One region of the Oceanispirochaeta sp. M1 genome, then DNA from elsewhere that is predicted to be linked to it. Evidence: riboswitches for the same ligand, from Rfam matches in the RefSeq annotation. Region 1 holds a riboswitch; each other region holds the start of a gene.
What was found. Region 1 has a riboswitch for molybdenum cofactor ahead of DV872_RS00865 (Ig-like domain-containing protein). Riboswitches for the same ligand answer to the same signal wherever they lie in the genome.

Region 1 (8,032 bases):
TTTAACTGCCTTGATAATAAAAGTCCAGATCATCAGGAATGATGAGATCCCGGCCAATGCCGCTCCTATTCCAAAGGCGTCAGATAGAATCCCGAAGCTGACGGACAACAGGGCTGTAATGATGGTTTTCCACTGGGACTGAACCGAGAGAACGGAAGTCAGGATCTCATTGGATGTATTATCAGAAATAAATCCCGTAAGGATCGGTTTCCTTATGTTTTCAATAATATAAATACCCATGAATGCTATAAGAGCAAGTATCCATAACTCTACCCCATACAGAATTCCGCAGATAATTCCAGATGAAAAACCAAGAAGAAGGGTTGTGAGAGCTATGCTCTTCTCCCGGTTTCCTGCAATTTGTGATGCCATCCTGGAAGCTCTGGATGTGATTAGATAGATCAGAAAATACATGATCCCTATAAATAATCCGTTCTTCTTCTCTATCTCAGTATCCTGTAGAAGAGGTATGAGTATAATCACATTCACCATAACCGGCTGAATATAGTCTTTAACGGCTTTCAAGTATGCTGAATGGGTGGCGGAAGTATTGAGGATGGAGAATACTTCCGGCTTTCTGATGACCGAGAACAGCTCTTTTACAGTCGCTTTTATGGAAAAAATTTCCTTTCTGACAGACTGCTCCGTTGACTTATCAAGTTCCCCCGGATAGGACATTATCAGCAGAAAATTGATTACATAGGGGATTATAGAATATAGGAAGATCATCTCATAGGAGCCGTTATAGAATATAATAATCCCCGCTATAAGGGATGATAATGCGGCGCCTTTTTGAGACCAGGATCGGGTATGTCCGTAGTAGGCAATCTTCATGTTATCCATTTTATTTATCTTCAGATAATCCATAAGTATCCCCTTATGGGTTCCTGAGCGGAATGCCTCAGCTATTCCGTAAAAAAGGAAGGCGAAAAAGAAAAGCCAGTAGTTATCTGAGATATAAAAAATCAGAAATGAAATAATATAAACAAGAAGTGATGCGATAAGAGAACGCTTTCTGCCAAAGTTGTCTGCAATGATTCCTGAGGGTATTTCAAAAAGATTGGTGGTAATTTCACGTAGAGCATAAAGAGTTCCAATCTGTGTAAAGTTCAAACCCTTCTCAATAAGAAAAAGGATAAAGAAAGCATCAAAAAAACGGAGATTTTTCAGAAAACCATAGAAGCAGAATTTGTAGTACTGTCTGTTTTTAAGTATGTTTTCCATTTGCTTCCTATTTCATGCCGACTCGCAGCATAACTGGGTTATGATCGGAGTTTGCAAAATTCAGGTCGATTCCTTTCACTTCAAGAATATCAACATTGGGTGATACCAGGAAGCCGTCTATTACACATTTGAAACTCTTTCCCGCCTCATAAGGGTCTTTCAGTGAACGGTTTGTCGCCACTTTCGGATCAAAAGCCCAGGACCAACCCGGCATGGACCAGTCTTCAGGCAGGGGCTGGTAGAATTCCTGGGCAGTTTCAGTGGATGTGAACTGATCAGCATCGGTGCCCGGCATAAAGCTGTTCCAGTCTCCACCTATTACTACATACCGACCCTTCTCAAATTCCTCGGAGGCCAGCGTTTTTATGAACTCAAGCTGCTCTTTTTTAAGAAAACCGCCCTTGTCATAGGCCGATGTATGAAGGTTTATGAGAACCCACTCCCTTCCGGACTTTTCCGGTAGTACTGTCATAAGCAGGCAGCGGTCCAGAAAGAAAATCTTCTTGGGCCAGGTATAGTTACCCGGCAGGGCATGCCGCTCCGCCTTCTTCATTGTGTAATCAGAATATACTGCCAGGCCTGAATGGACTGAGCCGTACTGAGTGCCGATGATCCGGGGGGAGGGGATATATTTTACTCTGTAATTGGATGCAAAGGCATAGGATTTACCTCTGAGAATATCTGAAATCTGCTCCAGTTGATTATCTTTATAGGAGCGGGTACTTTTCCAGTCTATCTCCTGAAAGAAATAGATCTCTGCAGAACTCTCATTTATGGCCTTGTATATACCTTCTCTGTAAGAAACATACTCCTCTCGGGGAGCCCTGATGCGCTCTCCTTCATCCATAAAGAAATCCATGTCTCGGCCAAGGCCGCCGTAACCGATGTTCCAGTTGAAAATATCCAGAGTATCACCGGCAGTCTCCCGACTCTGATGAGTTATTGAGACTGCTTCAAGGTCTTCAGGCTTATAGTCAGTGAGGGTGAGCCATAAGATCAGAAGGATAAGGGGTATAAGAATAATCAGGCAGATTTTCAGCAGTGTTTTCATGTGTGAATCCCTTAATAACTCAACCATGGAGTGGGTTGTGTGTATAATCAAAAAATTTACTATAACATCAATTGTATTCAGGATGATTCTTTTTTTTTAATTCAGAAGGAAAAAGGCCTGCAATGAAAGGTCCTGTCTGCTTTGTATTCTCTGAAACTTCTTGTAGAAAGACTTATAGCGGTGTTAGTATGAATTAAATCTTCGAACTGTTGTTTTCTAAAGGATTTTCTCATGTAGAAATTATTCCATGAACTTCAGTCGGTGTACGGATATAAGTCTGTACCAAGGGTCTCTCGGGAAACTGACAGGCCTCCCTGTTGGAAAGGAGATACACCCTATTCGGATATTATATTCCGGCTCCTCTTTCATCACTACACTTTTCTTTTCAGGAGTTTCTATGTCATTTCAGTCTTTGCAGAAAAAAATCTTTGTTCTTATTGCTCTCAGTCTTCTGGTTCTGTCACCTCTTGCCGCCGGTGATAAAACCGTAATGCTTGACTCAAGTGATCCTCCTGCAGCTGCTGTTGATGTTTTGGTGGATGCAGAGTTTGTTCTGACCTTTACCAGCAATGTTATCAATATGAAGGTTTCAGATAACAACAGAAGCTGTTTTACCCTGCTTAATGACAATGGAGAATCGGTGGCCCTTGAGGTTCTTATGGCTGATGATCAGATTGAGCCTGAGTTTAAACGGATTATCAGAGTGAAAGCACATGAGAATCTGAATAAAGACTCTGGGTACTCAATTGTTATTTCCGGAAAGCTGAAGGCTAAAAACGGTTCCACCCTGGGAGAGGATACAACAATCTCTTTCCGGACTGCACCGTAAAAGTACCCGAATCCTGTGGAGTTCCTGAAGAGGCATAAATCCCTTTATTATATTCTTCTCATTTCTGTTCCACTCCTTGTCATGCTGGGCTCACTTTTTGTGGGGCGCTATCCTGTGGGAGGGGGGGATGTTCTGGGTAGCCTTGCTTCAGTATTCAGGGGCGGGCCGCTTAATGACGAGGGTCCCGAAAGCAGAATTATCCTCTATATCCGTCTTCCCCGGGCTATCCTGGGGATGCTTGTGGGAGGGAGTCTTGCTGTTTCCGGTGCATCCCTTCAGGGGCTGTTTCGTAATCCCCTTGTAAGTTCCGGAATGCTTGGTGTCAGCTCGGGTGCAGGCTTTGGTGCGGCACTGGCGATTATTCTTTTTGGTACCTCCATTATGACGATTGGTTTTTCCTTCCTCTTCGGGCTGCTGGCAGTGATTTTCAGCTTTATGGTGGGAAGAATATATAATGCCAAGGCACATATCACTCTTGTTCTGGGAGGGATGGTGATCAGTTCACTCTTTTCAGCCATGCTCTCATTTCTCAAATATGTGGCCGATCCCTATGATCAGCTTCCTGCTATTGTTTTCTGGCTTATGGGGAGTCTGGCTTCAGCCCGGTATCAGGATATTCTTATTGCAGGAATTCCCATGCTGGCCGGTTGTCTGGGACTCATCTTATTCAGTTATAGAATCAATGTACTCTCCATGGGTGAACGGGAGGCCGGGACTCTGGGAATCAATGTTCCCGCTGCCCGCATCTTTGTTGTTATATGCACCACCCTGGCTACAGCAGCTGCGGTCTGTGTGAGCGGCAGTATTAACTGGGTCGGCCTTATTATTCCCCACATGGGACGGATGATCGTGGGCAGTGACAATCGCTGGCTCCTTCCCTTCAGCTTCTCTCTGGGGGGCTGTTTTCTTATTGTGGTGGACCTGATTTCCCGTTCAATCAGCGGCAGTGAGCTTCCCCTTGGAATCCTTACATCATTTCTGGGAGCACCCTTCTTCATTTATCTCCTCTACCGGACAAAGGCACGGGGCTGGCAATGAAAGATCATCTCCTGGAAGTCGAAAATCTTCATTTCAGTTATGGCAGTAAACAGGTATTGAAAGGTCTGGATCTGAGTCTGGAAGAGGGAGAAGTCCTCTGTCTTCTGGGACCGAACGGCTGCGGCAAGACAACACTGCTGGACTGTATACTGAAGCTTCTTACCCCCCCTTCCGGATCTGTGACCATTATGGGGAAAGATCAGAAGAACCTGAATCCTCAGGAGCTGGCAAAAATTACAGCCTATGTTCCTCAAAAGCACAGCAGTCATTTTCCATTTACTGTTTCAGATTTTGTACTGATGGGACGGACTCCCTATACGGGTATTCTTGGAGCTCCGGGAAGAGAGGATCGGAAACTGGTGTTGAGGGTTCTGACAGAACTGGGTCTGGAAACCCTGAAGGACAAGGATTACTCAAGGCTCTCGGGAGGCGAAGCCCGTATGGTGCTTATCGCCAGAGCCCTGGTTCAGGAGGCACCCCTGCTGATTATGGATGAACCCGGGAGTCATCTGGATTACAGAAATGAGATCCTTATGCTTGAGACCATTCTTTCTCTTGTAAAAAACAGAAAGCGTTCGGTCCTCATGTCCACCCATTCTCCCAATCAGGTCTTTTTTCTTGAAAACTGCGGACTCCCTGTCAGGGCGGCAGTGCTGCAGGAGGGAATCATACAGGAATCTGGCAGGCCTATGGATATCCTGACTCCAGAAAATCTTAAAAGAGTGTACGGAGTCCGTACGGCTCTTGTAAATCATATGGACGGGAATCATTCCATAAACAATATAATTCCCATCCCTTCCAACAGAAAGGCTGAATAATGGATATAAGAAGATATAGGGAACGACAATTATTATTCCACGTGATCACCTTGATGATTTTTGTAGTCAGTCAGCAGCTGACAGCCCGCGGGATGCAGGATCAGCCGGAGCAGCTGAACCAGAATCTGTCTGAGGAGAGCTCTGTTCCGGAAGGACGATTGATTACAGATTCCTTCGGCCGGGAAGTGCTTATTCCCGAATCAGTTGAGCGAGTCGCCTGCCTATACGCCTTTTCCGGTCATGTCACCACCATGCTGGGCTGTGGTGAGGATATCGTTGCGGTTGTACCCGGGCTGAAAAGGGATAAAATGCTCAATCAGCTGAATCCCTCACTGGCAGATGCAGCGGTAACAACTCTTGACGGAGTGGTTCATATTGAAGAACTCCTCAAAATGGAACCCGATCTTGTTTTTCTGAAAGGAGAGAGTGCCCGTCTGGAAGCTGAAGTGGAGAAGCTGGAGCGTTTTGATATTCCCTATCTGGTTATTGAATACAAGAGTATTGAGGAACAGATGGAGGCCATCAGTATTATTGCTTCTGCACTGAACCGTGAGGAGAAGGGCCGGGAGTTTAATCATTACTACCAGCAGACCATGGACAGAGTGAAGAACCTCCTCAGCTCTCTACCCGCTGATAAACGGATCAGAGTCTATCACTCTGTGAATGAAGCGGTCCGAACCGATGCTGCCGGAACTCTACCGGCTGAATGGCTGGAGATCTGTGCTGTAGATAATGTCTCCATTGGAGAGACTCTTAAATTCAGAGACAATAAGTTTTTTGCCTCCCTGGAGCAGATTTATCTCTGGGACCCTGAAGTGATAATCTGCAATGAAGGCGGTGTAGACGAATATCTTTTGAGTAATGAGATGTGGGGCGGCTTAAAGGCGGTAAAGAATAAGGATGTGTATCAGATTCCCATCGGGATCTCACGCTGGGGACATCCCGGCGGTATGGAGACTCCCCTTGCCATTCTCTGGACAGCCGTCACTCTCTATCCTGAATATACTGGGGATATAAATCTCGATCAGGAGATCAGAGAGTTTTATTCCCGCTTCTTCTCTATCGATATTGATGATGAAACCATTGCCCGTATCAAAGATGGCAGCGGTATGCGTGCACCCAAGGGAGAGTAAAATGAAGCTGCTGATTGCCTTCGATGATACAGATAATCTAACCAGTCCGGGAACAGGCCACATCCTGGAAGACTTTAGAACCCTCAGCTCAGAGCGTGGCTGGGGACCTTCAAAGAGGATCTCCCGGCATCAGCTTTTTGTACATCCCGATGTTCCCTATACATCTCATAACAGCGCCATGTGCTTTGAACTGGAAATTGAAGAAGACCATCCTGATCTGGTGGATCAGATAGAAAAAGAAGCCGTGCGTTTTCTACAGGAGAGATCCGCTGAAGGTTCAGATCCGGGGCTCTGTATTCTTGAGTATCATAAACTCAGTAATAAAGATGAATTTATAAGCTTCGGACAGAGGGCCAAGGGGGAAGTCCTGAGCAAATCTGAGGCCTACGGTCTGGCCGAACGCTGTGGTATCCGCCTGTCCGAACACGGAGGAACGGGTGATGGGATAATCGGGGCTCTGGCAGGAACCGCTCTGCGCCTGCAAGGCATGGACGGCCGTTTTCGGGGACAGCTGGAGGGCCTGGAAGAGGGGAGAGCCTATGATTCCAAAGAGCTTCTGAATCATCCGGGAATAGACAGAATAGCCATTCTTGAACCCGGTGCAGTCCTGGATCATCTTCAGTATCATGATCCCTCAGAATCTCAGCTGTCAGTCCGCCTGATTGATAAACCAAAGACAATTCTGTACCAGGGTGAATCCCTCTTTCTTCTGAGCCGGGAAGAGACAGAAGAGTTGAGCAACTGGACAAGGACTCAACTCAAGCGCTTTTGAAATTATTCTCATTCACTGTAATTGACTCTCATAATACCTCTGACAGAATTGATAAGGTAGATTTCATCTGCTTCAGCTATTTCTGCTGCTTTGACAACTCTCTCCTTCAGAACTCCCTGTTCAAGCATCTCCTGTCTCATGGTACCGGCTAAAAGCCCACAGCTCACGGGAGGAGTGTAATGAATCCCTTTCAGAACAAGTACAATATTGGCAATGCAGCTCTCTGTGATTTCTCCCTGTTCATTCCATAGAAGTACATCATCATAATCAGGATTCTCCTTCAGAAGATTCTTATAGATCTCCCGTTCTGTAGTCTTATGAAAGAGAAATGGATTTCTGCTGCTCATAGGATAATCAGCTCTCTTCAAGGTCCTGAGGCCCTTGGAATCCTGCTCATTCAGGGGCTGTGCCTCAATGTGTATTTCTCCATCTCTATCAAGAAGCAGCCGTACTCTCTGAGCCTCTTCACCCCTGAAGCTTCCGGATGTTTTTTCTAAAGCCTTCTTAATATCTCCCGTTCTGCAGGGATAGTCAAAGTAGTCTGCCGATTCTTCAAGGCGTTTTATATGTCGTTCCAAAAGAATGAATCCATCTTCTTTTGTCCATTTCAGTGTTTCCAACAGTGAAAATACTCTCTCTTTTCTACTGAGAATACCTGTCTTTGTGAGTGACTCTTCATATTCCCCTTCCATTGTGGAGTCCCATACTACTCCACCTCCAGTTCCATATCGGGCTGTCTGTTCGTTTCGGTTCATCATGGCCGTCCGGATGGCTACATTGAACTGTGCCCTTCTATGGGGTCCCCAGTATCCTATTGAACCGGTATAGAGTCCCCGGGCTGTGGATTCAAGCTCTTTAATAATTTCCATTGTTCTGTACTTGGGGGCTCCGGTTATGGAGGCGCAGGGAAACAGGTTTTCAAGAATCTCCGGGATTTCTGCATCCGTTTGGGCATGGACTTCTGTTGTCATCTGCCAGAGTGTCGGGTATTTCTCAATTTCAAAGAGCCTGGGTACCCGGACTGTTCCGCTTCGGGCTATCCGTCCCAGATCATTTCGGATCATATCCACAATCATCATATTCTCGGCCCTGTTCTTCTCTGAATGGTAGAATTCCTGAGCAATCTTTCTATCTTCTTTGGTGGTCATTCCTCTGGGAGCTGTACCC
Region 2 (8,032 bases), on a different contig from region 1:
TAGTAGTAGGTAACCTTGTTTTTATTTACAGACACACCGCTCTGCATGGTCTGACGGTCAAAAACTTCTGTCAGATCTTTCTGTACAATAGTCAGACCGAAGTCTTTAAAGGGTTCACCCTCTGTTACGATCTTCTTGATCATTCGTGCAGATACATGGCCGGTAATATTGGGGTTCTGTGGACCTACTTTTACCAGACGTATATAGCCGGGATCTTCGGGCATGTACTCACCATTTTCTTTAAATGCCAGAATCCAGTCTCCATCGGTCTGATCCAGGAGCATGTCTCCCCCGTAACTCATTTCATAACCATCCATGGCAATAATCTTGATGGCGGACTCGACTGTTACGTCCATTGATTTTGAAAGCAGGGGAATCAGTTTGACTCCACCGTAAATCCCATCAGTCGTATTACCGTAGCTGTTAGTGAAACTGCCTTTGTCTTCTACGTAAATATCCATGGCTTCCAGGTCGGCAATAGTGTAGGAAGATATATTGTTATTGATATCTAATATAAAATCAAAGCTGTTCTGTGTAAGATCAACAGCTGCCAGGCTGAGTTCAATGCTAACCAGATTACGTACCCATGCCTTGCCTGTAAGATTACCGGCAATCTGGGGAGATACGGTTTCGCCGTCTATACTGTCCACCAGTAGGACTTCTTCAGAAGAGGCATCGGCGCTGTTGAAGCTGGCACTGTATCCGTCTGCGGCAGTCAGTGTTATGTCATAGCCTTCTTTCCAGAGATCTTCCTGGAATTCATAGGGCATGCCGCCTGAGGGATCATCAACCATAGCGACAATATCCTTCAGGAGTATTCCACTGTAGAGCTTTGTTTCACCCTTTTTTTCAAGGCTCATCTCAACAGAGCTTCCATCTTCAGCTTCCTTCCAGGAGCTGAGCTGGCTCTGCCACAACTCATCGTTGCGTACTCCCATCAGTTCAATTCTCCAGCCCTCTCCTGCGGGAGTCGCAGAGGAAATATCATCCACTTCTGCCACAGCAGCTTCACTGTTCCCCCCATTTTCTGCGGCTACGGGATTGCCTTCAGTTGCGCATCCTATGGTGAACAGCAGGAATGCCGTCAGCACCAGATACAATAATTTTTTCATCTCAAACTCCTTTATAAAACCAATTAATTTTTTATTGAATTGTTCATCAGGGTCTGTCCCTTCTCCAGAGTCTGGTGTACCGACAACTGGCCTGAGAGTGCGAACCTGAGAAGTTTCCACATATTATTCTTATAGATGCTGTATATCTGCTGTGGAGGGACCACGGTTCCTCTTACTACAGTTGATTTAAGAAGGGAGAGATATCCGTATGATATTCCCGGGATATCCAGTACATCAACTCTGGCCGGAAGTTTTGCTAATGCAGGACAGAATCTTTGCTGTACTCCCGCACCGATCATATGCTGCAGAAATCGGCGGGCCAGAATGGGATGTTTAGTCTGCCGGGTCATACAGAAGGACTTGAAATCCAGTAGAGGAGAGAGAGGAATCCCTGTCATCTGATTTATAGGGTAGGGGAGAACTCCGAACTCCAGCCCCAGAGACTCGAAGTAGGGGACAGCATAAGAGCCGCTCATTATCATTCCTACTTTCCCTGCAATAAACAGGGCATCCATGGCATCTCTTTCAAGGGGGCTCAAAAGTTTTTCTTCCTTTAAGTCGAGGATATAATTCAATGCCTCTTCTGTCGCTTTATCATTGACTGTGATTATTCCCTTAGAATCTATAAGCTCCCCTTTTCCAAAGGAAACCTGAAAGGGAATCAGCCAGTTGGAGGAGTAGGCATTCCAGGCCAGAGGATGAATCTTGTTATTCCTCTCTCTTATCTGCCGGGCTGCCAGCTCCATATCATTTAATGTCCAGTCGGGAGAGGGTACTGAATCAAGCAGATTCCTGTTGTAATAGATCAGCTGTGTATCAAAGTAGAACGGGAGGGCCCATAGTTTGTTGTTGAGAGTAAAGGCTTCAGTACCCTGTATGATAAGATCTGGAGTTTTTATATATCCAAGGTTCTGAACAGCCCTGGCTGAAACCAGTTTTTCTACGGCACTGGATTGGATCATCACAAGGTCAGGTACATCTCCTCTGGCCCTTACAACTGAATGTAGTTTCGAATCGGGACTGGGAACTTCTACTGCCTTGATACTGATGTTGTGGTGGTCTGCAAAGTTTTCAATTTCATCTTTGAGAGCATCAACACCTTCCCAGGACAGCCAGACCTCCAATTCATCAGATTCCATGGCTGTTCCCTTGAAATTCAGCTGAGTCAGGTCATGATAAATCCTGTCTTTGAATATCAGACTGAGGCCTGATGAATTATCTTCACTTACCAGTAGGGCCTCGGCCCAGTATTCACCCAGGTCATCATTTTTTAAAAGATTTTTTGATCCGGCGTTGCGGATATCCATCTCATATACTTCCTCCATAAGAGGCAGTGTTTCGAGAAGTGAGCAGCCTTTATAATAAAGGCCGTCGAATGAGTATGTTGATTTTCTCAGGTACTCTGAGTCCATAAGCCTCAGAATGTCTGATGTCCTATAGCTGTACTCCTCTGAAAAGAGAAGGACCGGTATAAGGATTATCAGAAGGATAATTCCTGCACGTTTCAATGTATTTCCTTTCCAAACACGGGAGGCTGTTCTGTTTCCGGAACAACCCTGCGGGCAAAGACTCATGGATCGTGCCTGGAAAAGGCAGAATCTGTAGAGGCAGAACCTCGGAAATTAGTTAATAGCTGTTATTCTATTGCGCCGCAACCTTCGGGTCAAGATCCCATAAAGGTTCCGGCGTGTTTATCAGAAACAGATGATTACTTTTTGATCTTTAGAACCAGTTTTTTCACCTCTCCGGCAGTCCTGCCTCTGATGCTGCAGCCCGGCATATGAGAATCCTCGGGGTAGAACACTGCAAAGTCTTTGACATCAAGTTCACACTCAGTAAAAGATGTATGAGAGTAGAGTTCAACATCTGTATCTGGATTATATTCTGTTGTAACTGTTAAATAATCAGGAGTGGTGTAGCCCATCATTTCGGAACCGGAGATCATATACTGAATATCAATATAGTTTCTGTGTGCTTCAAACTGCTTTTCATTGACAGCCTTAGTTGTGTAGCCCTGAACCAGAGCGAAGATATTGTCTCCGTCTATTTCATAGCGGCCGAGTTCCATGGATTTCAGATCTGATTCCCGGATGAAATCAAAGGCTTTTTTAAAGCTCTTGTGGAGTACTTCGTATTTTGCCGCATTGGCGATTGTATCTAATATCATTACAATTCCTTCTGTTCCCGGGAATTTGGTTTCTCGGGGAGTTCATCACCCCTGGAGAGAATCTCTCCAGAGTTGATAGTTTAACTTACTATAGCTTGTACTGAACTGTGAATATATAGGGTCCCATAATTAGATGTGGATAAACATTCCCGGCATTTCACTGCCTACAGGATTTATCTCTTTAGCTGTTTCAGGAGTTAAAAGCATCTTCCCATTGATTATGACCCTTTTTATTCCTTCTGGTGGAAGAGGAATCCCATTCTCATCTTCCCTGTCGCTGATGGTTTTCTCATTTAATACAACCAGATCGGCATAGTATCCTTTTCTGATATATCCCCGCTTTGGTATTCCCAGTCTTTCCGCAGTGGCTCCGGTCATCTTTCTAATGCTCTCTTCGATACTTTGAATATTGTGCTCCCGGCTCAGTTTGAGGATGCGGGGGATAGAGCCGTAGATTGCAGGGTTATTTATACCCTCTCTTTCCATCCATGCATCAGTCTGATAATGGACTTGAGGGTGGGCGATCATCCTTTTTAAAATCTCGGGATTGGAATATCGCTCCATCAGGACGGCGGCAGTACCGTTACTCAGACGGACAAGATCGCAGAGAGTCTTAAAGCTGCTCTGTCCAAGGTTCCGGGCAATTTCTGATAGATACAATCCATTATATTTTTTCCATTCGGGATATACGGTATTTGTTACTCTGATCTGCTCAAATCCAAAGCCTAGAACAAGCTCCATTGCCTTTATTTCCACCCAGAGTCTCTTCAAGGCTGACTTACTTTCCACATTCTTATTAAGGTCTGCCAGAAACCATTCAGGGAGGATTACATTTATTCTGCTGGCACCTAGTGAATAGCCATAGGTATCAAAGTGGATATCCACCCCTCTGACTTTGGCATCCTCCAGAAGCTTGAATGCCTTATCCGCACTTTTCCAGCTCTGTGAGCCTACAAAGATCAGATGAGAGAACTGGAGGCGGACTCCAGTCTCTTCAGCCAGTTCGATCATATCCTGAATTGCCAGAATATGGTGGGGAGTTCCGAAGGGTTTCATAGGATAGGTTCCGGAAACAGCAGAGGCTGCTCTCGGGTGTACCGCAAGTACCTTATTATGGGATTTTACCAGCTCTGCTACGGCTTTCAGCTCTTTTTTGTCGGCAAAAATACCGGGTTCATATTGGAGACCCAGGGAAATCCCGCAGGCTCCCTGCTTCAGACTCTCATCCAGAAGACTCAGAAGCTGCTTCAGTTCTGCATCTGTCAGGGGATTCGCATCGTAGCCTCTGATGGAGGTTCTTGTGGTTCCATGACCTACATAAGAGAGGATATTCATGGGGCTGCCGTTCTCTTTGATATGTTCTTTATAACCTGCTGCATTCTGCCAGCTGAGTTTTGCCCGGCCTGAACGGAAGATATTATCACTCAGAAGTTCTCTATAGGGATGGGATACGGGGAAACCGAAAGTACTGAAACCGCAGTTTCCACCTACTGCAGTTGTGATTCCCTGCTGAAGAAAGGGCATCATCAATTCCCTGCTTCCTTCGTTTCCGGCAAACCAGTCAAGGTGGGAATGAATGTCTATAAACCCAGGCGCCACAATATGGTCCTCACAGTCTATCTGAGGAAGACCGTCATCAGGAGTCTCCTCCTGTATTCTGATAATTTTTTCATCTTCAATTAGAATATTACCCTCTTTGGCGGTAGATCCTGTTCCGTCGATGATACGACCGTTTGTGAGCCAGTAGCTTTTCATTTTTATTTTCCTTTTTTAAAACTGAGGCATGAATATTTTTCCCTATGCTTCCATAGTTCCAAAATATAATAACATGGTTTGAGTGATAACTCATTCAAATTTATTTCATCCATAACGGCAAGAGAATTTGTTTCAAATATTGCTCTCCATAAGCTCCTGTTCTCCGGCACTTTCATGGATCAATAGTTAACAGAGTTAAAATATTGTAATAATTGTTGCCAAATGCATACTTGTATGGTAGTGTGTTTGTATATTATATCAAAGGAGAACTTTGTGAAGAAAAATCTTATTATTCTTGTAGTTCTGTCTCTTCTACTGAGCGGCAACATTTTTGCCGGCGGTCAGCAGGAAGGCGGAGACGCGTCTATGGCTCAAGCCACTAAATTATTTATTGCCGGTACCAGCGGTAAGGAAGACACACAGTCCATGGGTCATTTTGACTATGCAGAAAGATTGAATGCAACTGGAGCTTTTGCTGCAGAAGTTAAGATCAACGCTGTAATGGGTGAAACTGATGATGTTACCGAACAGGCTATTCAGGGTGTTCCTGTAATCAATGCTACCGACCCCGGTCGTCTGGCTGCCTATGTTCCCGAATTCGGTCTGGTTCAGATGCCTTATCTGCTCCCCGATTACACCTACCTGAACAAAATCAGAGATACCAAGCTTTATGCTAAATGGGACAAAGATTTCCAGGAAAAAGGTCTGAAACTGGTTACTGTTAACGGTTATTCCGGTGTTAGAAGCTGGGTAACAGACTTTCCTGTAACAACACCTGCTGATCTTAAGGGTGTTAAAATCAGAACTATCGGTTCCGATCTTTTCGTAAACTCTGTAAATGCAATGGGTGCTATCGCTACTGCTCTACCCTGGGCTGAGACATATCAGGGAATGGAACAGGGTGTTGTAGACGGATGTGAAGCTCAGATCCCCGGTATCTACTCCATGAGATTCTATGAAATTAAATCTTATGTAAGTCTTTCCGAGCACTTTACTCTGATTGCCTCAATGGTAACCGGTACTAAGTTTTTCGACGGACTTTCTGCTGAAAACCAGACAATCCTTCTGGATACAGCTTTTGATGCTTACAAAGACAACCAGGAAGTTGTTGTTTCCAAGTCCAAAGATTATATCAAGGAAATGGAAGCTGCGGGTGTTACTTTTCTCGAAATTGACAAGACTCCCTTTGTAGACGCTGTACAGTCTGTATACGTAGACATGGGATTCTCTGAACTGAAAGACGATCTCTACGCAGAGCTTGGACTTTAATTCACAGTCAAATTAACCATTAATTAAAATAAGCCGGCAGCTTGTCCGAAAGTATGAACTGCCGGCTATTTTTTATAACCCGAGTATTGAGGAATAGATGAGAAAGATATACGAGATCTATTGTAAAATACAGGAAATGATTGTGGGGACAGTATTTGTTTCAATCGTTATCCTGATTTTTTCAGCCGCTTTTTTCAGACAGTTTGATAAACCCATTGTCTGGGCGGATGATATTGCCAAGTTTCTTTTTTCCTGGGCCGCTTTTCTTGGCGCAGATGTTGCCATGAGACATTCCCGCCTTGTCGGTGTGGATCTGCTTGTGAAAAAGTTCAATCCTAAAATCGGTAAAATTGTACAGTTATTTGTATTTTTAATAATTATTGCATTGCTTTCGGCCTTTGTTATTTATGGTACTAAACTGAGCATAGAGAGTGTGGACAGAAGTTTTCAGACCCTGTCGAATTTCAGTTATTCCATAGTTACAGCATCCCTGCCGGTGTCTTCTCTGATGATGATTCTGACAGCCTGTATCAAGATTGCCAAAATAGGCATCAACTTTAAGGATGATGAATATAATGTTCTTCGCGATATTCCCGGGGATGAAGCTCCCGTTAAAAGCTGTTGCTAGGAGTTAAAACGAAATGACATTACTTGTAATTACTTTTTTCTTTTTATTGGCTATTAATATGCCCATCGGTTTTACCATTGGTATCTCCGGAGCGGTCTTTTTTCTCACCAGTGATATGATCCCCTTTTCCATTACGGTTCAGAGGGTTGTTGCACAGACCCAGTCCATCGCTTTTCTGGCGGTTCCCTTCTTTATCTTTGCAGGAAACCTGATGAATAAGACCGGAATCACCTCTCGTCTTCTCCGCTTTTCTTCTCTTCTCACAAGAAGAATGGCCGGTGGTATGGCTCAGGTGAATGTTGTACTCAGTACCATGATGGGCGGTGTATCAGGGTCGGCTGTAGCAGATGCTTCCATGCAGGCCCGTATTCTCGGTCATAACATGGTAAAGAAGGGGTATCCAAGAGGATATACTGCAGGAATCACCTGTCTCTCCTCCCTGATTACAGCTACCATTCCACCAAGTCTGGGCCTGATCCTTTATGGATTTGTCGGAGAGGTCTCTATCGGTAAACTTTTTATTGCCGGTATTGTTCCCGGATTTCTAATGATGGTATTCCTGATGGCTACAGTAAGCATTACTGCCAATAAGCATAAATATGATATGCCCGATCTGAGTGTGGAAAAAATCACATTTAAAGAAGTCTGGGTAGATCTTAAAGACTCAATCTGGGCTCTTATGTTTCCAGTCATTCTAATCGTTGGAATCCGTTTTGGATTGTTTACACCTTCTGAAGCAGGGGCCTTTGCAGTTGTATATGCCCTGTTTGTAGGTAAATTCATCTATAAGGAACTGACCTGGGATAAATTCAGGGCTGCCTTGAAGGATTCCTTTATTGATAACGGTGCAATCATCCTGATTATTGCCCTCTCCGGTATCTTCGGTTATGCCCTCTCTCTTGAGAATGTCCCCGGACAGATCGGATCACTCCTTGTGGGAATCACCAGTCATCCTCAGATTATGCTGATCATCATTGTCCTCTTCCTGGCTGTTGCCGGTATGTTTATTGACAGTAATGTAAGCGTTCTGCTTTTGACTCCTATTTTTCTTCCTGTTGTGAAGGACCTGGGGGTTGATCCCGTACATTTCGGAATCCTGAT
Region 3 (8,032 bases), on a different contig from region 1:
AATCTGTAATCAGATTTCCGGAGCATCAGTTAAAACTATGGCTGACCCATTTATGAATGATGAGACTGCTGCCTGGGCACAGTCCATGGGTGTTGAATCAACAACTAAAGAATACAAGGATATTCTAGCTGATTCAGAAATTGATGCTGTTCTTATCTGTACTCCTACAGATACACATGCACAGATTACAAGAGAAGCGGCAAAGGCAGGAAAGCATATCTTCTGTGAAAAACCCATTGACCTTGATGTCGAAAGTATCAAGCAGACTCTGGCAATTGTTGAGGAAGCGGGTGTGAAGTTCCAGATTGGATTCAACAGACGTTTTGATCACAACTTCAGAGCCGTAAAAGATGCTGTGGAGGCTGGCAAAGTCGGTGATCCCCACATGATTAAGATCGTTTCAAGAGATCCCTCACCACCCCCCATCGAATATGTAAAAAGTTCCGGTGGTATGTTTGTTGATATGACCATCCATGATTTTGATATGGTCCGTTATTTAAGCGGCAGTGAAGTAGAAGAAATTTTTGTTCAGGGTGCTGTGCTTGTTGATCCCGAAATAGGAAAGGCCGGTGATATTGATACCGCACTGATAACTATGAAATTTGCCAATGGTGCTATCGGTTGTATCGATAACTCCAGAAAAGCGGCCTATGGATATGATCAGCGTGCTGAAGTTTTCGGCAGTAAGGGATCTGTTGCGACTGGAAATGATACACAGTCTACGGCAGTACTCAGTACTGAAGATGGAATCATTTCTGAAAAACCTTTTCACTTCTTTCTTGAGCGTTATATGGCTTCCTTTGTACAGGAACTGAGAGAGTTCTGTGAGGCTATTATCAATGATACAGATACTCCCCTGGGCGGCATTGACGCATTGAGACCCGTACAGATTGCAATTGCAGCTGGTGAATCTTTGAAAACAGGAAAGCCTGTAAAACTCAATTATTAATTAAGCAATAGAACAGCTTGAAAAGCCGTTTCTTCGAGAGTTGCCTTCTTTAATGAAGGAACTCAAGGGGAAGCGGTTTTTTTATTGGATTTTAAATAATTAAGGGAATAATCGAGGCTGAATGATCAGCGGATATTCAGGCGGCTTTCAATATTTTCGATATGAGAGCTGAAGGTTACAACTGACTGGTTGATTTCACCGGATCTGATTGTATCAACAATATGCTGATGTTCAGAAACAATCAGAGAACGGTCGGAATAATCATCCTGGGATTTTACTATCTCTTCATACATAAAGGATTTAAGAGTCTGGTATATGGCATAGAATAGAGTGTTTCCGGTACTCTTAACTATGATGTTATGGAAATTGTAATCAGCTTCTACGGTTGTTTCAGGAGAGGCCGATTCAATTCCGGCTTTCATCTCATCAACCTCTTTCTGCAGCTCTTTCAGGACTTCTTCAACGGCTTCAGATTTTTCCATAGACTGTCTTGTCAGGTTTATTACACTCCAGAGTTCGATTGCTCCTCGGGTCTCGATAAGTTCATGTTGTTCTTCTTTACCCATCAAAATGGCCCAGGAGAGTGCTTCGGTGGAAATATTAGCTCTGTCTGAAAGAAAAGTGCCCTTGGCAGCTTTGGATTTCAGGACTCCGAGATAATTGAATATTTTTATGGCTTCACGAACTGAGGAGCGGCCTATTCCGAAACGTGCTGCAAGTTCATGTTCTGTAGGCAGTTTGTCTCCCGGTTGATACTCTCCGGAGGCAATAAGCTCTTTTATCTGCTCCATTACCTGCTCTACAACTGTTTTTTGACGAATTTTGGCCATCTATGACTCCTATTGTATGACAATACAACATTTGTAGAATTCAGACAACAGAGAAGGCATAATTTAAAGATTTAATTCATAATATATGGGCCTTGGATTTTTATCCTCCGATTTCTGATTTGTACACATGAATTGTTAATATAAAGTAACAATTTCATTTACAAATGACCAATCTATAATATACTTAAATTCAGCGTACTTCTCCGAGTCTTTATTCCTAAAGTCTTTTATTAAGACAAAGGAATTCTGACCGTAAGGGTTCTGGAGAGAAATCTCAGAGCCTTCCGTGTTTGAAAAGGAGATACACCGTCCGGACTTTTAGATATCCGGGTTCAAATACGGGAAATATGGACTGTTGAGGTCCTTATAAAGGAGTTAAGTATGGATAAGATTCTGCGCATCAAAATGGGTTCCACTCCGGAATATGTTATTGAAGATGTGGGTGATTATGCCGGTATCGGCGGAAGAGCACTCACTACTAAAGTAATTTTCAAAGAAGTTCCTCCTCTCTGTCACCCTCTGGGTCCTGAAAATAAGCTGGCCATTGCTCCCGGTATGATGTCCGGTTCAGCCGCAGCTATCTCCGGAAGACTCTCGGTAGGTTGTAAGAGCCCCCTCACCGGTGGAATCAAAGAATCCAATGCAGGAGGACAGGCCGCCCAGGTTCTGGCCCGTATCGGTTATGCCGCAATTATTCTTGAAGGACAATCTCCTGAGGGTAAACTCTATACTCTTGTTGTAAAAAAAGATGAAATCTCAATTGTAGAGGCCACTGATATCACTGGACTGAATAACTATGATGTTGTTGAAAAATTAGTCGCAAAATATGGCGACAAGGCTGCCTATATGTCTATCGGTACAGCAGGAGAGAGAAAACTGGCAGCGTCTTCTATTGCCTGTACTGATGTTGAACTCAGACCCACAAGACATTGCGGACGTGGCGGTGTGGGAGCCGTAATGGCAGCAAAGGGAATCAAGGCCATTGTTCTTGATGACAGCGGATGTTCAGTGAGAAAACCTGTAAATGAAGATGCCTTCAAGGCTGCCAATAAGCTTTTTATCAAGGGAATTAAGGCTCATGGTGTTTCGGGTCAGGGACTCCCTGCGTATGGAACCAATGTTCTTGCCAATATAATAAACGAGGCTGGTGGATTCCCTGTAAATAACTTCTCAAAGGGTCAGTTTCCCAATGTTCATAAAATCAGCGGTGAGACACTGGCTGAAACAGAAACAGCCCGGGGTGGCAAGGCAACCCATGGATGTCACAGAGGCTGTGTCATTCAGTGCTCCGGTACCTATGTGGACAAGGAAGGTAATTACGTCACCAAGCAGCCCGAATATGAAACAGTCTGGGCCCATGGACCCAACTGCGGCATAGATGATCTTGATGCCATTGCTCAGATGGATAGAATGGATGATGACTTCGGTCTGGATACAATTGAAATGGGAGCCACCATTGCGGTTGCTATGGATGCAGGTATGGCCGAATTCGGTGATGCCAAAGCTGCCATTAAACTTCTTCAGGAAGTAGGGGATGGAACTCCAATGGGTCGAATCCTTGGAAGCGGCGCCGCTGTGACTGCAAAGGCATTCGGTCTTGAAAGAGCTCCCGTTGTCAAGGGACAGGCTATGCCTGCCTACGATCCCAGACCCATACAGGGAATTGGTGTTACCTATGCGACTACCCCTCAGGGTGCCGACCATACTGCGGGATATGCCATTGCCACAAATATTCTTAAAGTGGGCGGATTTGTAGATCCTCTTAAACCTCAGGGACAGATTGAACTCTCAAGAAATCTCCAGATTGCCACTGCGGCCATCGACTCTACGGGAATGTGTCTCTTTATTGCATTCCCCATTCTTGATCAGCCTGAAACTTTCAATGCCTTTGTAGATCTTATAAATGCATTTTTCGGCCTGAGTATGACTGCAGATGATGTGACCGCACTTGGTAAATCTGTTCTGACAATGGAGCGGGATTTCAATAAGGGTGCAGGATTCACAAAAGAGGATGACCGTCTGCCTATGTATTTCAAGAGAGAAAAACTGGCACCCCACGATGCAGTTTTTGAAGTAACAGATGAGGAACTGGATGAGGTCTTTAACTGGTAATGCGAAGAATTGATAAAGGATCATGTGACGGAATCTTCCTGAGCAGCGTCCTTCAGCAGGGTGTTCTTGTTGAGTACATGCCCGGGGAGACTGTCACATCTTTTATCCTCAGAATCCTCTCTCTTGATCCTGAAGGGATGGAGAGGGAGGTACAGACCCTTATCCTGAATAACGGCTGTGTGGATGAACCTGATTCCACCAGGCTGGTTTCCGGGGATACAATTGTATTGTCCGGAGCCATGCCCGGTCTGGTGGGGGCCATGCTCCGCTCTAACAGTCCCATCAAGGCCATGCGGAAGAGCATGAGCAGCGGTGAGGATAGAAGGATCAAGGTTGACGGAAATCTTGTGCGTCTCAAACTGTTCAATACTGTTCTTTCTGATCATAAAAATGATATTCTGGAACTGGGTTTTTATGCGGAGGATGTGGTTTGAGTGCAGGGGTTGTTAAAGTAAAAACATTTGCGACACTGAGTACTCTCTTTCCATCGGTTCCGGATTTTCCTCTTCAAACAGGGGATCGTGTGCTGGATATAATGAACAGAATGGGTATCCCACCGAAAAAAGTAACTATTATTTTTGTCAACAATGTCCATGCCGAACCGCACAGTCCTCTCAAAGACGGTGATGTGCTCGGACTCTTTCCGCCAATAGGTGGAGGTTGAGAGATTGGGGGGGGATATTCAGCCTTGTCAATTTCCTATGATCTGAGTGAATACCTTTTTCAAGTAGGCTCTATGCTCTTTCATGCAGAAGAGAGTAAGAATTGTTTCCTTGAGCAATCCTGAATCTTCAGGATAAATGGAATCCTCTGAAAGTATCTCCCCGTCAAACTGAATACTCTTCCAGCTGCTTTCTTGGGGAATCAGAGCCTTAAGTCTGATGATTTTCTCACTGTTTTCTGATATCAGAGATTTCAGCACTTCCGAATTTTCTTTAAGGGCTCCCTGAAATGAGAGCTGCTCAATTCCATCTTTACCCGTATCTATCATTTTCGCCTGTAAAAGAAAGGGCATCATGCCCCTGGGGAGATCCTCTTCTCTTTTATCCTGAGCTTCCGGTCTGGTCCATGTTCCGTTTCTGGATTCCGAGAATCCGGAAATTCCCGGATAATGACGCTGCAGTTTTTCTCTGATTTCTTTCAGAAGATCAGAAGCATGAATGTCCGCTTTTGTAATCAGCACATAGGGCTTTCCTTCAAACTGCCTGGAGTAGGCGGGAAGATAATCATGGAAGCGTTTGAACTGAATTGCATCCGTACAGACCAGTACTTCATCCACCAGGAGTTTGTCGGCACTGAAGTTGGTGCTGATACTTTTTTTCATCTCCCAGGGAACGGCCAGGCCGGTGGCTTCAATATAGATATGATCCGGTTTTTCATCGTTTACTATGGTGAGAAGATTCTGGAGCAGTTTCTCCTTGAGACTGCAGCAGATACAGCCGCCTTTAATCTCCTTCTTGGAATAATCTCCCTTTTCAATAAGAAGGGCATCGATATTAACATCTCCGAAATCATTTATCAGAATTGCTGTTCTCTGCCCTTCTGGTAAATCCCTGATTATATTGTTGAGGATTGTTGTTTTCCCACTTCCAAGGAAACCGCCGATGATTGTAATTTTGATTGGATTCTCTGACATGATCTGATTGTAACGATTTTAATCGAGCAAATCCATGGTAATAACATATGTAAAAAAATAAATAATAAAGTTACAATTGACATGCAAGTGAATTAATGTAGAATAATATGTATGAAGAATACAAAAGGCATTACATCTCACGCAAAAAGCGTGAAGATTACAAAAGAAAAGTATCTGGACATGTATCTTAAAATGGTTCAGACCCGAAAATTTGAAGAAAAAGCTGCCCGTCTTTTTGTCGAGGGCAAGGTTCATGGAACAGCTCACTTCTGTATTGGTGAAGAAGCTACCGGGATCGGCGTGTGCTCTGCTCTCGAAAATGAAGACTATATCTTGCAGACCCACCGTGGTCATAATCAGGGAATCGGTAAGAATATGGACATCAACAAAATGATGGCTGAGTTCCTGGGTAAAGAAACCGGATATTGTAAAGGCAAGGGCGGTTGTATGCATATTGCCGATTTTTCAGTTGGCAGTCTGGGGGCAAACGGTATTGTGGGGGGAGGAATTCCACTCGCTGTAGGTGCCGGTCTGAGTCAGAAATATTTAAAGAAAGATAATATTACCGTCGGATTTTTTGGAGACGGAGCCAGCAATGAAGGTACTTTTCATGAGGCTCTGAACCTGGCATCAGTCTGGAAACTTCCAGTCTTATTTGTTTGCACCAATAACTATTATGGTATGTCTACTCATGTAAGTAAATCCATGAATATCGATGATATTTCGGTTCGTGCCTCTTCTTATGGAATCAAAGGACTGGCCCTGGATGGAAATGATGTGGTCAATATATATAAAGAAACTCTCAAAGCAAAAGAATATGTTAAAGAAAACGGCCCCATGCTGATGGTATTGAATACATATCGCTGGTTTGGTCACTCCAAGAGTGATCCCCAGGCATACAGAAGCAAAGAAGAAGTTAAAGAGTGGAAGGAAAAGTGTCCCATTAAGCGGTACAGTGAATTTCTTATAAAAGAAGGTCTTGCCTCTAAGGATGATCTGGAGGCTCTGGATAAGCAGGCAGAGCAGGATATAATAAATGCTGTTGAATTTGCAGAGAACAGTCCTGAACCTAAAATTGAAAACATCTTTGATGATGTATATGCCGACTGAACCGGAGATACAGGAGAATACAATGCGCGAAATAACATATGCAGATGCTATCAGAGAAGCCATGAGCGAAGAGATGCGTCGTGATGAAAATATAATTTTTATGGGTGAAGACATCGGATTATACGGGGGAGCCTTCGGTGTCTCCCGCGGGATGTTTGAAGAGTTTGGTGAAGAGCGTGTATTGGATACACCAATCACCGAAATGGCAATTACGGGAGCCGCTGCCGGGGCTGCCATGACCGGCCTCAGGCCTATTGCAGAGCTGATGTTCAGTGATTTTATGACACTGGCCATGGATCAGCTTGTAAACCAGGCGGCAAAAACCCGGTTTCAGTTTGGTGGACAGGCGTCTGTTCCCATGGTTCTCAGGGCCCCCGGTGGTTCTGGTACAGGTGCAGCAGAGCAGCACTCTCAAAGTCTGGAAGCCTGGGTCTGTCATGCCCCGGGTCTGAAAGTTGTTATACCCTCCACCCCCTATGATGCCAAAGGGCTCCTGAAAACAGCCATCAGGGACAACAATCCCGTTGTGTTTATTGAACAGAAACTTTTATACAGAACCAAGGGTGAAGTCCCTGAAATCGAGGATGACTACACAATTCCTCTTGGTGTGGCAGATATTAAACGGGAAGGTAAAGACCTGACCATTATCACCTATGGCCGCATGGTCCAGCGTAGTCTGGAAGTTGCTGATAAATACGCTGAAAAGGGTATTGAAATCGAAGTCATTGATATCAGAAGCCTTGTACCTTTGGATAAAGATTGTCTTATTCAGTCTGCCAAGAAGACTGGAAAGGTTGTCATTGTTCATGAAGCCTGCCAGACAGGTGGATTTGGCGGGGAGCTTTCAAGTGTTATTGTTGACAGTGATGCTTTTTTCTATCTGGATGCTCCGGTAAAAAGAGTCGGAGGACTGGATGTTCCCATTCCTTATAATCCGAACCTGGAAGCTCTGGTTGTACCCACAATAGACAGCATTTCTGCTGCCATTGACGAAATCCTTTAGGAGGCATTATGGCTGAATCAATAATAATGCCCAAAACGGGTATGGCTATGGAAGAAGGAGTCATTGTTGAATGGCTCGTGAAAGAAGGGGATGTTGTTTCAACAGGCGACCCCGTTGTTGAGATTGAAACCGATAAGAGTTCCATGGAAGTGGAATCGGATTATGATGGAACTATCCTGAAAATCCTTTATGAAAACGGAGAGACAGTTCCCGTTGTTCAGACCATCGCCTGGATAGGGAAACCGGGAGAGAAGATTCCAGAGTCTTCCTCTGAAGGTTTTGGTGAACTTCAGGACATCAGCAAACCAGGGCTCCCGGACCTTGAGGCAAAACCTGCAGAGACTGAGATTCCCAATGAGTCATCCAATGTTTCTGATGGTAAAGTCAAAGCA

Region 2: it holds a riboswitch for molybdenum cofactor, as region 1 does, so the genes downstream of both, DV872_RS01485 (extracellular solute-binding protein) here and DV872_RS00865 (Ig-like domain-containing protein) in region 1, are expected to answer to the same signal.
Region 3: it holds a riboswitch for molybdenum cofactor, as region 1 does, so the genes downstream of both, DV872_RS13350 (aldehyde ferredoxin oxidoreductase family protein) here and DV872_RS00865 (Ig-like domain-containing protein) in region 1, are expected to answer to the same signal.

Annotation. Positions count from the first base shown of each region.
Region 1 covers NZ_QQPQ01000001.1:211,845-219,876, forward strand. Annotated here, with positions in the region: gene DV872_RS00855 (MFS transporter) at 1-1,224, opposite strand, end outside; gene DV872_RS00860 (endonuclease/exonuclease/phosphatase family protein) at 1,232-2,326, opposite strand; molybdenum cofactor riboswitch at 2,463-2,619, shown strand; gene DV872_RS00865 (Ig-like domain-containing protein) at 2,673-3,104, shown strand; gene DV872_RS00870 (iron ABC transporter permease) at 3,186-4,142, shown strand; gene DV872_RS00875 (ABC transporter ATP-binding protein) at 4,139-4,960, shown strand; gene DV872_RS00880 (ABC transporter substrate-binding protein) at 5,014-6,093, shown strand; gene DV872_RS00885 (hypothetical protein) at 6,095-6,865, shown strand; gene pabB (aminodeoxychorismate synthase component I) at 6,874-8,032, opposite strand, start outside.
Region 2 covers NZ_QQPQ01000002.1:60,890-68,921, reverse strand. Annotated here, with positions in the region: gene DV872_RS01490 (hypothetical protein) at 1-1,112, opposite strand, end outside; gene DV872_RS01485 (extracellular solute-binding protein) at 1,136-2,620, opposite strand; molybdenum cofactor riboswitch at 2,610-2,745, opposite strand; gene DV872_RS01480 (YhcH/YjgK/YiaL family protein) at 2,821-3,279, opposite strand; gene DV872_RS01475 (amidohydrolase family protein) at 3,409-5,034, opposite strand; gene dctP (TRAP transporter substrate-binding protein DctP) at 5,308-6,303, shown strand; gene DV872_RS01465 (TRAP transporter small permease) at 6,401-6,931, shown strand; gene DV872_RS01460 (TRAP transporter large permease) at 6,945-8,032, shown strand, end outside.
Region 3 covers NZ_QQPQ01000017.1:11,792-19,823, forward strand. Annotated here, with positions in the region: gene iolG (inositol 2-dehydrogenase) at 1-949, shown strand, start outside; gene DV872_RS13345 (FadR/GntR family transcriptional regulator) at 1,075-1,779, opposite strand; molybdenum cofactor riboswitch at 1,969-2,096, shown strand; gene DV872_RS13350 (aldehyde ferredoxin oxidoreductase family protein) at 2,161-3,891, shown strand; gene DV872_RS13355 (hypothetical protein) at 3,891-4,325, shown strand; gene DV872_RS13360 (MoaD/ThiS family protein) at 4,322-4,555, shown strand; gene DV872_RS13365 (GTP-binding protein) at 4,583-5,527, opposite strand; gene DV872_RS13370 (thiamine pyrophosphate-dependent dehydrogenase E1 component subunit alpha) at 5,639-6,637, shown strand; gene DV872_RS13375 (alpha-ketoacid dehydrogenase subunit beta) at 6,660-7,640, shown strand; gene DV872_RS13380 (dihydrolipoamide acetyltransferase family protein) at 7,649-8,032, shown strand, end outside.